3 regions of the Herbaspirillum sp. GCM10030257 genome follow, and region 1 is predicted to be linked to each of the others. Evidence: predicted binding sites of a transcription regulator. Region 1 holds the regulator's gene; each other region holds the start of a gene.
What was found. Region 1 encodes LexA, which represses DNA repair genes until DNA is damaged. Its sites were predicted from a motif close to ACTGTATNNNNATACAGT; they were not measured.
Positions count from the first base shown of each region.

Region 1 (4,649 bases):
CTGCCGGTGTGTAGCGCAATACATCACGCTCGGCAATGGCAGCTATCAGGCGTAACTGATTCACGCTCCTCGACGGACAGAATTACGCAGCGGCTGCTTCGGAACGCTGGCTCTTGGCAGCATCTTCCTTCTGCACAGCCTTCATCATTGGCGACGGCGCTGTTTCGGCCTTCTTCATCTTGACGGTCAGGTGGCGCAGGACGGCATCGTTAAACTTGAAGCCTGTTTCGATCTCAGCCAGTGTTTCGCTGTCGCACTCGATATTCATGCAGACATAGTGTGCTTTTGCGAGCTTCTGGATCATGTATGCCATCTGGCGGCGGCCCCAGTCTTCGACGCGGTGCACCTTGCCGTTACGGGCGGTCACGATACCCTTGTAGCGTTCGATCATTGCAGGCACTTGCTCGCTCTGATCCGGATGGACGATAAAAACGATTTCATAATGACGCATGTATTCTCCTTATGGACGGATTAAACAATCGCCCACCTCGGCGTCAAGACGAGTGTGGGAAGAGGAAAGCCCGCTATCATAACCTGCACCAAAGGAAAACTCAATCATTTCAAGCGCTTAACAGCCTCAACCCGAAAAAACCTAAAAAACCCTATATATCCGCTTGCATTCGAACAAAACCTGTATAAAAATACAGGCTGTCTATATGAACAGCATGGCCAGAGTGCAAACACCTGCATCAGTCACGCAATAAATATTAATCTTCGCCAATTTTTGGGCGATCTTCGCTGATTACCTTGGCTGTCAAACATGCTTAAACTTACTGCACGTCAGGAACAGATCCTGAATCTGATCAAGGAAGCGATCGAAAATACCGGCTTCCCTCCGACCCGGGCCGAAATCGCCACCGAACTCGGCTTTAAATCAGCCAATGCCGCGGAAGAGCATCTTCAGGCACTAGCCCGCAAGGGTGCAATTGAAATCTCTCCAGGCACTTCCCGTGGTATCCGATTGCGCGATTTGCATGGCGACAGCGGACTCCGGATGTCGGGACGGCAGATGTCGTTACCTCATCCTGCCCTCATGCAACTCAGTCTGCCCTTGATAGGTCGAGTCGCAGCAGGTTCCCCTATTCTCGCCCAAGAGCATGTTGAGGCGACTTATAGTGTTGACCCAGCCCTGTTTTCCGCAAAGCCGGATTACTTGCTGAAGGTCAAAGGTTTATCCATGCGTGATGCAGGCATTATGGATGGTGACTTGCTTGCTGTTAAGAAGATCGACACCGCAAAAAACGGCCAGATCGTTGTTGCTCGACTTGGCGATGAAGTGACAGTCAAGCGGTATAAAAAGAGCGGCTCTTTAATAGAACTACTACCTGAGAATCCTGACTTTGAACCGATCCGGGTAGATTCCAGCTACGACAATTTTGCGCTTGAGGGTTTGGCTGTTGGTTTGCTACGCGCCTGGGCATAGCTTTTGTTCGTTGCTCCAGATATCTATAGCAGGGTAGCGGCATTGTCGCTGCACCCTGCCGCCACGTTTTCTTTTTAATAGTTTGTCTATTTTATAGACTGGCCTCGCCAACTGGTCGGTTGGACAGTGAAATCCCGATAACAATATAAAAGCTTAAAAGCTCGGCGAGCCATATACCTTTAGCACGACGATTTTTCAATACTTAACGTGTCTTCGGGTTAACGCCGCAAGGCACAAAACACTTCACTGGACCCTCCGCGAAACGCTCTTGACCTGCACCAACCCTCGTTACTTCCCGTACTGCCTTTTTCTATCCGCTCAGCTTGTTTTTCCCTATCCGCGCGAGAATATGCCTGGCTATACCGCGCAAAATATTGACTTCCTCAGTTTCTAGTTGTGTTCGCGAGAACAGGCGCCGTAATCGAGACATCAGTTTTTTGGGATTATCGGGATCGAGGAATTCAATCGCAATCAATGCCTTTTCCAAGTGTTCATACATACCGTCCACCTGTGCCAGGCTCGCTGCTTCACCTTGGAATCCAATTGGCGATCGAGCAATCGTATCGCCGCCCGTCGCCATTCTCGCTTCGTATGCAAGTAACTGCACAGCTTGCGCCAGGTTCAATGACGAATAATCAGGATTGGCTGGAATGTTGATCAGAATATTACATTTTTCAATGATCTGATTTGGCAATCCATAGCGCTCGCTCCCAAATACCAGAGCAGCGTTCAGGTTCCCATCATCGGCCAAGGTCGATGCGAGCGCCCTTGGTGTCGTGACAGGTGGTGAATATTCGCGCAGGCGTGCGCTTAGCGCAGCTGCGAAATTGCAACCCTCTAGCGCTTCTTCGATGCTGCCGACGACCTTTGCAGACGCAAGGATGTCCTGGGCACCGCTCGCGAAAGCAATTGCCACTTCCTGATGCACGGCGTCAGGGAAGCGCGGGTTCACCAGCACAAGTTGCGAAAAACCCATGGTTTTCATGGCTCGTGCAACTGCACCGATATTCCCCGGGTGGCTGGTTTCGACGAGCACAAAACGAAGGCGCGAGAAAAGAGAAGTGTTGGTTTGTGGCTGGTTCATTTAAAATAGCGACATTACGCGGCGCCAGCCCTTGGCTGACGAACTACCGCATCGCTCATTAATTCATTCAATGTGGTTCCGAACGCGGTATGCGACGGTACCGCAATTTTAACGGAACCCTTATGCATCCCATGCTCAATACGGCGGTGAAGGCTGCACGCCGCGCCGCTTCGATCATCAACCGTGCCTCCTTTGACATTGAACGCGTCAAGGTCACCGAAAAAGGCCACAATGATTTCGTGACGGAAATTGACCAGGCCGCCGAGCAGGCCATCATTGAAGTTCTCAAAACCGCATACCCCGACCACGCGATTCTCGCTGAAGAGTCCGGTGCATCCAGCAACCTGCACGACGAAAACGAAAACGTCTGGATCATCGATCCCATCGACGGTACCACAAATTTCATTCACGGCTTTCCCCAATACTGCGTATCGATCGCGCTCCAGCAACGCGGACAGATCACGCAAGCCGTAGTGTACGACCCTACCCGCAACGATCTGTTTACCGCCACCAAGGGTGCCGGCGCTTACCTCAATGAAAAGCGGATTCGCGTAGGCCGACGCGATAGGATGGCCGAGGCGCTGATCGGTACAGGCTTCCCGTTCCGGGACAAGGCGGCCCTAGATGAATACATGCAGATGTTCCGAATCATGACTGAAAAGTGCGCTGGTCTGCGCCGTCCCGGTGCGGCCGCCCTCGATCTGGCCTATGTGGCTGCAGGCCGCCTGGATGGTTTCTTCGAGAAAGGCCTGCAAACCTGGGATATGGCAGCCGGATCGCTGCTGATCACCGAAGCAGGTGGCATCGTCGGTAATTTTGCGGGGGAGTCCGATTACCTGTATAAAGGCAACGTACTTGCAGGATCTCCCAAAATTTTTGCGCAAATGGTCAACCTGCTGTCACCGTTTGCCAAATAAGTTTTCCTCCTGATGTTAACGAGGCAGGCGTGCGCAATAAGCTGCATGCCTGCACGCTGCGCTGTTCCAGTCTACGCGCCGCTGTCCCTCCGACCTCCCGCATCTCCACCTTATTTGCCTGCGATAGATTGGCGCCCCTGAACCGGCGACAGGCATATACTTTAAATGAGTCTTCATGTCTTTTACCGAACTCGGCCTGGCCGATGAAATTGTTCGTGCCGTAAGTGAACAAGGCTACACCAGCCCTACCCCGATTCAGAAACAAGCTATTCCTGCTGTTCTCGGTGGAGGTGACCTGCTCGCGGGCGCACAAACCGGAACAGGCAAAACCGCCGGTTTCACGCTACCCATTTTGCAGCGCCTCGCTTTGCAGCCGCGACCACAGGGCACGCAGGGCAGCCAGCGCCGCCCGATACGCGCACTCATCCTGACGCCCACCCGCGAACTGGCGGCCCAGGTTGAAGAAAGCGTCCGGGTCTATGGCAAGTACCTGAAACTGACATCCTCCGTGATCTTCGGCGGCGTCAACATCAATCCTCAGATACGGGTGCTCAACCAGGGCGTCGACATTTTGGTCGCAACGCCAGGCCGTCTTCTCGACCATATGCAGCAAGGCACAGTCAACCTGTCGCACATTGAAATCCTGGTACTGGACGAAGCCGACCGCATGCTCGACATGGGCTTCATTCGTGACATTCGTCGGGTGCTCGCCGCTCTGCCCAAGCAACGGCAAAACCTGCTGTTTTCGGCGACTTTCTCTGATGAGATTAAAGCGCTGGCCGATGGACTGCTGAACTCACCCGCAATGATTGAGGTGGCTCGCCGCAATTCCACTTCCGAGATCATTTCACAGAAAATCCATCCGGTTGACCGCAACCGCAAGCACCCATTGCTCAGTCACCTGATCAAGACCAACAACTGGAACCAGGTACTGGTTTTCACGCGTACCAAGCACGGAGCCAACAAGCTGGTAGAACAGCTTGGGAAGGACGACATCAGCGCCATGGCCATCCACGGCAACAAGAGCCAGTCCGCACGCACCAAAGCGCTTGCCGAATTCAAGGACGGTAGTCTGCAGGTGCTTGTGGCGACCGATATCGCTGCACGCGGTATTGATATTGATCAGTTGCCGCATGTCGTCAACTATGACTTGCCCAACGTACCGGAGGACTACGTCCACCGCATCGGCCGCACCGGCCGCGCCGGCTCGACAGGCGAAGCCGTA
Region 1 covers NZ_JBHTDH010000038.1:22,790-27,438, reverse strand. Annotated here, with positions in the region: gene priB (primosomal replication protein N) at 1-64, opposite strand, end outside; gene rpsF (30S ribosomal protein S6) at 83-451, opposite strand; gene lexA (transcriptional repressor LexA) at 761-1,423, shown strand; gene ACFQUU_RS26575 (RNA methyltransferase) at 1,734-2,507, opposite strand; gene ACFQUU_RS26570 (inositol monophosphatase family protein) at 2,630-3,424, shown strand; gene ACFQUU_RS26565 (DEAD/DEAH box helicase) at 3,600-4,649, shown strand, end outside.

Region 2 (4,649 bases), on a different contig from region 1:
CGCCATGCCGATGTCATCCTGCCCGGCCTGTCGCCGCTGGAAGAATCGCATTACGACGTCGCATTCCCGCAGTTCAGCTATCGTAATCATGCGCGGTACAGCGAGCCGGTACTGCAGCGCAATCCGGCACAGCCGCCGGAATGGCAGGTGCTGCTACGCCTTGCCGCGATCGTGCAAGGCAAGGGCGCGCAGGCCGACGTATTGAAGCTGGATGATGCGTTGTTTGCCGAAGATGTGCGGCGCATGGCGGGGGAGCATGCCGATGCGGTACTGGCTGCCTTATCACATCTGAATGGCCCTGAGCGCCAGATCGACCTCGCCTTGCGCACCGGTCCCTACGGCGACCAGTTCGGCCGTAATCCGGGCGGCATCAACCTCGCCAAGGTCAAGGCGGCGCCTGGCGGCATCGACCTCGGCCCCTTGCAATCACGCATACCGGAAGTGCTGCGCACACCGTCGGGCAAGATTGAACTCGCGCCTGAGATGCTGCTCGCAGACCTGAGCCGGGTACGCGGCGATCTGGCTCAACCCGCTCCCGCGCTGGTCGTGATTGGCAGGCGCCATGTCCGTTCGGGCAATAGCTGGATGCATAATCTGCCTATCCTTGCCAAAGGCCCGTTCCGCTGTACCGCCCTGGTCCATTCCGTCGATGCGCAGCGACTTGGCCTGCAATCAGGAAGCACGGCGCGTATCAGCAGCGGCGGACGCTCCATCGAAGCACAGGTAGAAATCAGCGATGACATGATGCCCGGCGTGGTCAGTCTCCCGCACGGCTGGGGTCATGACATGCCTGGCACACGCATGCGCGTGGCGGCAGAACGCCCTGGCGCCAACCTGAATGCTATTCTCGATGAAGGCAAACGGGATCCCTTGTCGGGCAATGCGGTGTTGAGTGGGGTGGCGATAGAAATGACTGCCGTGATCAATGCATGACTTCATAAACTGCACGATGAGGGCGTAAAAAAGGCAGACCGAACGGTCTGCCTTTAGATGACTTCGAAGTCCTTACTTCTTCGCTGCGTCGGCCTTGTCTTCAGCTGCATCTTTCTTGGCTTCAGCCACTTTTTTCTTGGCCTTCTTGTCGGCTTTGGCTTTTGTCTTGTCAGCATCGGCGTTAGCCTTCGCGACTTTTTCTTCCGCCTTTGCGTCTGCCTTTGTCGATTTCTCCGCAGCCTTTGCGTCCGCCTTGGCGGCTTTTGCTTCTTCCTTCGTGGCCGGTGCAGTCGTCGTTGTTGTGCCTGCCGGTGTGGTAGCAGTTTGCGCAAATGCTGCGGTCGTGAACAGGCCTGCAATCAGGGTAGCAATCAGTTTGTTCATGGTCGTCCTCTGTAGTTGATATAGAAAATCGCTGCATCTCTACAAACGACCTGTCTTGGCCTCGAGTTGACTATGACGTTGTAAGCAATTGTTATAGCGACATCGTTGCCAAAAGTGACATATAAAGAGTTGCTTACAAGTGGTTGCGCAAAATCAAGCTTCGGCTGCATTTCTTACCGCAAAGAGTTTCGTGAAGGCAAAATTACTCATCGTTTTCAAGGAGCTAAGCATGCGCAAGAAATCACCACTGGTTGCACAAGAGGGTTACACGCCAAATCATTTGCTGGACACCCTGATGACAATGCTCGGCGCGAAAAGCGATGCGGCACTGGCTCGTATTCTCGCCGTGCCGCCTTCAACCATCAGCAAGGTGCGCCACAAGCAAGTCGCCATCAATTCCGATCTGCTGCTGGCAGCGCATGAGCTCACGGAAATGAGCATCCGCGAATTACGTGACCTGATGGGAGACACCAAGTCCAAATATTGGCTCGGTGGTATGGATAGTGTCGTTAAGACACGTACCATCTCTGCCATGCCGCGCTATCATCGCGAAGCGTCGCAGATTGTCAGCCATGCCTGAACGTCGCACGCGGGAAACCGCGTCGCAAAAAATTAAGCGGTACATGTTGCAGGCATGTACCGCACGATGAAAAGGCGATTCGTCACATCGCCTGAATCTCAACCTGCATTCAATTAGTTTTTATTTCCGTTTCCCTGCTCCTGGTTTTCCTGCTCATTGTTGTGTGCATCTGTTTGCTCGCCACGATGGTTCGCCCTGCGATCCGCAGAGTCACGCGGGACCGCGCGTCGCTCAGCCATGCGGCGTTCGCGGAACTTGTTAAGGTCGTAACTTGCTTGTTCAAACGGTGTTTCTGGTCGCGTCATTCTGTATCTCCGCCATAGGAATCGGCATTCGCCTGTACCAAGTCTAAGAGCTTGGCTCTGCGCAACTTTGATACGGAGCAAACGCACACTAGTCCTGTACAAATCAGGACAAAGAAAACGGCCATCACACATGGGTTTAAAACAAGCGCTTTAGACAAGCACTTAAAGACAACGCGCATAGGCAATCTGGCATATCGGGCAATGCATCCAGCAAGCTATCAGCGTAGAATACTGTGCATATATACAGTATGCGAAACTGATGGAACTGATCGACAAGCTGGAAATTCTCGCCGATGCGGCGAAGTACGATGCATCCTGTGCCAGCAGCGGTGCACCTAAACGCTCTTCCGCAGGTAAGGATGGCATCGGCGCCACGACTGGCATGGGAATTTGCCACAGCTACACCCCGGATGGGCGCTGTGTCTCGCTATTGAAAATCCTGTTGACCAACTACTGCTTATACGACTGCCAGTATTGCGTCAATCGACGTAGCAGCGATGTGCCGCGTGCGCGGTTTGCAGTCAACGAAGTTGTCAGGTTGACTACCGACTTTTACCTGCGCAATTACATTGATGGCTTGTTCCTGAGTTCGGGCATCATCCGTTCCGCCGACTACACAATGGAGCAGTTGATTCTGGTGGCAAAGCTGTTGCGGGAAGAGCATCAGTTTCGTGGCTATATCCATCTCAAGACAATTCCCGATGCGGCTCCCGAACTGATTGCTGAAGCCGGTCGCTATGCCGACCGTCTCAGCGTCAATATCGAGCTTCCGACTGCCGCCGGGATCGAGCGCCTTGCGCCGGAAAAGAGTGTGCATACCATCAAGCTCGCGATGGGATCGATTCGCCGCAAACTCGACGAAAAGGAAGCCGAGCCCAAAGCGCCGCGCTATGCACCGGCCGGACAAAGTACGCAAATGATCGTCGGCGCCGACCAGGCCGACGATAGCACCATCCTCAACACGGCCGAAACCCTGTACGGCGCTTACAAACTCAAGCGTGTCTATTACTCGGCGTTCAGCCCGATTCCCCATAGCCCGAGCGGACTGCCGAGCAAGCCGCCTCCGATGATGCGCGAGCACCGGCTCTACCAGGCGGACTTCCTGCTGCGTGGCTATGGCTACAACGTGAAAGAATTATTGCCGGCCGCAGGCAATCTTGCGCTCGACATCGATCCCAAACTGGCCTGGGCATTGGCTCATCGTGAACACTTTCCACTCGACCTCAATACTGCGGATCCGAGTTTGATCGTACGTGTTCCCGGCATTGGTTTGCGCAATGCGCGACGACTAGTGGAACTTCGCCGGGCACGGCGAATCCGTTATGCAGATCTGGCACGCCTTCGCTGCAGCATGGACAAGCTCAAACCATTCATCGTGACCGCTGACTACCGGCCGCAGCACGACACTGCATCATCGGAAGCCTTGCGTCGCGCACTGGCTGATCGACCGCAACAACTCGGCCTGTGGCCGGCATTGCAGGAAGCCGCATGACGGTACAGGTGCGTGTCGCCGGATTTGATGACTGGCGCGATGTGGCGAGGCAATTGATTGCTGCTCATGTCGCACCACATGATATTCAGTGGACCGCACAGCAAGTCAGCACCGACCTGTTTGCCAATGAGTCATGGCAAGCACTTGCCGTACAACCGGCCGCGAATGGAGCAAGGTCGTTGCAGGTGCCGCGGCGTCTGCTCGACATGCTGGCTACGGCCAGTTGTTATCAGGCAGACGATCGCTGGAGTTTTCTTTACAAGGTTTTATGGCGCTGGAACCTTGGTGAGCAAGCAGTGATGTCCGCTGCGGATGAGGACGGCATGCGATTACATGCGATGGTGAAAACGGTTGAGCGTGAAGAGCACAAGATGCATGCCTTTGTGCGGTTTCGCGAAAGACCTGCGGAGCAGGGTGATCCCCGGTTTGTCGCATGGTTCGAACCGGAGCACGACATCCTGACGCGCGTGGCGCAACACTTTTCGCATCGCATGGGTAAGAGCAGCTGGATGATCGGTACGCCGAAAGGTTCGGCCGTGTGGGACGGCGCCGGGCTGCACTTCGGCCCTCCGGTGGCGCGTGTCGATGACATCGCGGATAGCGGCGAAGCTCTGTGGCTCGCGTACTACCGCAGTATTTTCAATCCTGCCCGCTTGAATACCGGGGCGATGGAGATGCATATGCCTGTACGTTACTGGAAGAACCTGCCGGAAGGCAAACTGATTCCCGAACTGGTCAGCCGTGCCGGGACTGGCGGCCAGCGTGTCGGGCAGGCCAAAGAAGTTGGCGTGCGCAAAGGGAAGACCATCGACATCGCTCCTGCGGATGCACAACCGCAGCGTGATGCGCCCACCGATCTTGACCAGTGTCGGCGCTGCGACTTATGGAGCATGGCAACGCAGGGTGTGCCTGGCGTCGGACCCGCTCATGCGACGATCATGCTGGTTGGTGAGCA
Region 2 covers NZ_JBHTDH010000005.1:220,085-224,733, forward strand. Annotated here, with positions in the region: gene ACFQUU_RS09930 (molybdopterin-dependent oxidoreductase) at 1-933, shown strand, start outside; gene ACFQUU_RS09935 (hypothetical protein) at 1,006-1,317, opposite strand; gene ACFQUU_RS09940 (hypothetical protein) at 1,547-1,897, shown strand; gene ACFQUU_RS09945 (hypothetical protein) at 2,011-2,202, opposite strand; gene ACFQUU_RS09950 (putative DNA modification/repair radical SAM protein) at 2,462-3,694, shown strand; gene ACFQUU_RS09955 (UdgX family uracil-DNA binding protein) at 3,691-4,649, shown strand, end outside.
Region 2: ACFQUU_RS09950 (putative DNA modification/repair radical SAM protein) is a predicted target of LexA. The motif match lies at 2,433-2,450, and genes of this name have one in related genera.

Region 3 (4,649 bases), on a different contig from region 1:
GAGTTTTGAAATCGATAAGGACTATACGCAGTTCAGTCCGCAGCAATTGCTGGAGCAAATTCGTGCGCATAACGCGAAGAGCTGATACGCGCCGACTCGTGAAGCTCGTGAGACGCAAGGTTTGCAAGCACATAGCCCTGCATCTTAATGTGGCTTCCGCATGATCTTGACGACAGGTTTCTGCGATGAAAGGAAGCCATGCATGGTCTCGACGGTCGACACAGTATGCCGGTCGTCGGGCAGTACGATTGCACTAACCGCAAACTGGCTCGATCGAATTGCGAAAATGCAAGAAATCTTGGTGTTAAAGCCGTTAGGACAACGACCGTATGACTACGACGGTTATCCTGAGGTCTTGTAGGACAATTCCGAAGAAAGGTTGCGCATCGTCAAGTGTGACCGAGGGATGACAGGCGATACTCTGGTTTCCTTAAATCACTTTTCACCGAGTCCACGATGCATACCGAGTTTACCACTGCAGTCGCTATCGAGAACCTTGTAAACGCCACCCTGGGTGCAGACGCTACTGCACGAGAAGAATATGTATTGCGCCAATCGCTGCTCAATCTTGTGCGTCTGGCCAAAGCGGAATACAAGGTGGAAGTGCAGCGCAGCATGGGCAAGGTATTGCAGGTAATACCATCCGATGCGACGCTCGTAATTTGATTTACTTTGATTGGCTTGCGACCGGGGCGTGCATGAGGCGCCTCCGCATGCACGGCAATAATGCATGTCAGTGCTCACTACTCTTGGGGCATCATTCCCAGTTTTTTACGTGAAGACACACTAGAAATAAGCAGGTAAGACAACCACTATTGCCAGATGTTATCCACGATTACGCATGGACCAAAGCATTGCCCCAACAGAGCAAGCGATATAAAAAAGGATGACCCACTGATCGTGCGCTTCCAGTAATAATGTTTGCATTGCGGCCTCCTTGATAATAAGCATAGGATGCCAGTGGAAAAGTGACGAGCATTGTTCAATCGCAATGTTGTGGTTGTTGATTGAATTGATAGAGGAACTACAATGGCTCGCTGATTCCCTGATGAAACCTTGGCGAACTTCACAGCGCGTGTTTCTTGTTTGGTTTTTTGCACCCGGCTTCCGAGTTTTAATGCGAAGACAAAGCGTCAATGCAACGTTCTGCCTAATTGACGATTGATGATGTATTTCCGGTTCAAAACAAATTACCGCATTGTCATAAATCAATATCGCCTAGAAGCATGCATGATGAAATCATTGCGTGTATTTATAGGGGGAATGGAAATGGTGACTTTGCTTGCTATTTTGCTGTTTGTGCTTGCCGGTGCAACATTCATTCATGCGTACGGCTCCCTGTCATATTTCACCCGAGACGAAGGCGTGTCTGCGTACGCACCACCGACGCTGGAAGATCTTGAACTTTTGCTACTCCGTAGTTAATGGTGTCAACAAAAGGACGCTTCATTTACGTCAGTTTCGTCTTTGGTGAAGCGACAGCAGACATAGGCTTTGCATGTAGAAACTGGTTAGTCTGCAGCAATGGCCGATGAGAGAAATGCGGCGTGGCCAACTCGCGTCTAATACCAATCCCAACCTATAACGTGACAAATGAGATCGATGGATTTTTTTGACTGGCAAGGCGCAGGAGGAGTCAATAGCGGGCTATTGACGACGAGTGCAACGCAGGCAGGCGGGAAAAGACGCGATGTCATGGTGCGTTATGGGTTGGGATTGGTATAACTCACAGTGCTGATACAAAAACACCGCGGCCGTCTTTATGACGGCCGCGGTGTTTTTTACTTCTGCCTGCTGCTTTACTGATTCGCTAATGCTTGATTAGTGAAAAGATTTATAAGCCTTTCGAATCGTAGTGACTGCAACCGGTAATTCTTCATAGCCTTCAAGATCGGCTGGCTGGTTGACCCGTGGCACATAGCCCCATTGAGAAGAGCGGACCATCTGGATGTACTTCATTTCAAGGTCGCCAGCCTGCTTGAGTGTCTCGAGAGCTTCCTGTTCAATTTCGTGAATCAGGCGCCAGGTCAGCACGCGTCCGGCAGTGCGGTGGCGTTCTGCGATGTTAGTGATAGCGACGTCCAGACGTGCTTTTACTGCGTTAAGTTTGTAGCCTTCAAACAAGTTCATCATGACAACAACTGCGATACTGTATGGGTGCACAGTATAAGCGAAAACGGGCCTTTACGGACGCAGGATTACCGCAGTTTTCACTCTGTATTGCCAGTCTGCGAGGGTGGATTTTGTGTTAGTGATCAAGCGGCTTTTCGGTGTGCGAAACAGCCGCTTGATTGATGAATAAACAGGCAACGTGACGGGCCTGACAAGTGGACAATGTGGCGCAGCAAAAACCACGTTGTCCTGCCTTTTGTTGAACAGGCAACGTGACGGGCCTGACAAGTGGACAATGTGGCGCAGCAAAAACCACGTTGTCCTGCCTTTTGTTGATTAGTTGCTTACATTATGGAAGGGCTGGCTTGTGTTGCGCCGATATTTCCGTTGCGCGTGCGGTTCATCGCGATGATGCCTGCGCCTAACGCTGCAAGGCCAAGTACCGTGCGGAAAGAAGGTCGTGGCATCCAGCGTATTGCCTGCACCATCAGTTCGGGTGGCGCTTCACGCTGCGGATCGGAATGCGCAGCCTGTGCTATACCGGCAAAGATGGGGGCCTGTTCCATGAACAGTTCAGTCATGGCGCGCATAAAAGAAATGATGTCCTGTGGTCCCCGACTGGTGACAAGGTTGCCGTCGCGGACTACCTCTGCATCGAGCCAGGTTGCACCGGCATTGACAATATCGTCGCGAATACCCGGCCAGGATGTCATGGTGCGGCCAGCCGCCAGCCCGGCAGAAGCAAGCACCCAGGGTCCATGGCATAGCGTTGCAATCGGTTTGCGCCTTTGGTCAAAGGCGCGTACAAAAGCCCGAGCCTCTGCCGACTGACGCAGAAGGTCCGGACTGATGAAGCCGCCTGGTATCAGCAAGCCGTCGTAGCGAGCCGGGTCTGCCTTGCGCAGTGTCTTATTGACGCGCACCTTGCTCGCCGGTTCATGCAGGTTGACCCCACGGATACTGCCGGAATGCAATGACACAATGTCGACGACAGCGCCTTCCGCTTCTAGCGCCGCAACCGGTGCGGTCAGTTCGATTTTTTCAAAGCCGTCGGCTGCTAGCACGGCAATGCGACGGCCCTTAAGGGCGTTTGAATTCGGCATGGTTTCTCCTTGTTGGAAAGACAAACTGGATAACTGAACACTGACGAAGACAAGACCTGCTGCAACGCAGCAGATAACAAGCTCGCATGGCCATTCTGATATCAATGCGTCGGCGAAGTTCTTTGCGGATGTCGAACCCGAACATCGACTGAGGTTTGGTCGACCATCGTTTAGGTACTGGCGAGTTGGCATCCGGCCGCAAGGTGTTGCTTTTTAGTGCTGTTGCTGCAGGTATGTGCGATGTATCACACTGCGGAAATTAAAGCGTCCTTATACTGAAGCTACAGTGCAACGTGCACTATTCGGATCTGGAACGTGGGACAAGTTATGGAAAATATGCTGCAAGACCAATCGCGAGCGGCCCGCCGTGCCGCATTGTTTCACCTGCGCCGCATGCAGACGGCAGCTTGTGTCGGCGCAACCATTAGTGCCGGTCTGGTAGTCCTGGTACTCAAAGCTATCTGACGCGGCAATTCATTGCGCCGGTGTGAAAGCCGCCGGCGCAATTTCAGATCACTGCATGCCGACCAGCCGTGTTGCGTTAATGTCCCATGTCCTTTTACAAGGCGCGCTTTGCATCAGAACAAGTTTCAGGAAGGCGTGAGAAAATGGCATCTTTGATGCATTTTCCGTAGCTTACTGTTTTGATGATCCGCTATCGTTTTCTCGACCTGCTGAAGGTCGTTGCCTTTAATCTCATCGTTTTTCATCATTTGGTTTTTTATGGCCCGATGGCCGATCACGTCAAGCCTGTCTTGCCCGATCTGATGGCATGGCTGGAAGGGCCTGCACGCATCGCTGTCCAGGTATTTCTTGTTGTCGGCGGATTCCTGGCTGCCAAATCCCTGACCGCAGGCGGTAACGTCGGCCGCATACAAGCCATGCAACTGGTGGTACGCCGCTACATCAAGCTGGTTCCTCCCTTTCTGGTAGCCATGGTTGCAGCGGTAGCTGCTTCGCGTCTGGCCTCGCTGTGGATGGAACATTATTCGCTGACCGCCATGCCGACCTGGTTTCAGCTTGCCACCCATGGCCTTTTGTTGCATGGCGTACTCGGTGTCGAGTCCCTGTCGGCTGGCGCCTGGTATGTCGCAATCGATTTCCAGTTGTACTTCGCGTTAGTCATGCTGCTCAAGTTGTCAGCCTGGATGGGGAAAAACGGCAATGTGCGCCAAGTGCAGCATGCGCTGGTTGCGTTGGGTGTAGCAGCCTCGCTCTTTTATTTCAATTGTGATCCGGCATGGGATAACTGGGCGCCGTATTTTTTTGGAAGCTATGGATTGGGTGCGCTTGCATGGTGGGCATCGCAAGCGGCACGTGAAGGAAAAAGTGCAATGATGCTGGTTGGCGCAATGATCCTGTTAGGCGGTTTGGCGCTGGAAATCGAATTCCGTAGCCGCATCGCGGTTTCCCTGGCAATTTCGCTCGCACTGT
Region 3 covers NZ_JBHTDH010000001.1:190,086-194,734, reverse strand. Annotated here, with positions in the region: gene ACFQUU_RS00880 (host attachment protein) at 1-85, shown strand, start outside; gene ACFQUU_RS00875 (hypothetical protein) at 457-666, shown strand; gene ACFQUU_RS00870 (hypothetical protein) at 1,231-1,425, shown strand; gene ACFQUU_RS00865 (DUF2471 family protein) at 1,822-2,133, opposite strand; gene ACFQUU_RS00860 (type 1 glutamine amidotransferase domain-containing protein) at 2,457-3,215, opposite strand; gene ACFQUU_RS00855 (hypothetical protein) at 3,543-3,680, shown strand; gene ACFQUU_RS00850 (acyltransferase family protein) at 3,863-4,649, shown strand, end outside.
Region 3: ACFQUU_RS00865 (DUF2471 family protein) is a predicted target of LexA. The motif match lies at 2,149-2,166, and genes of this name have one in related genera.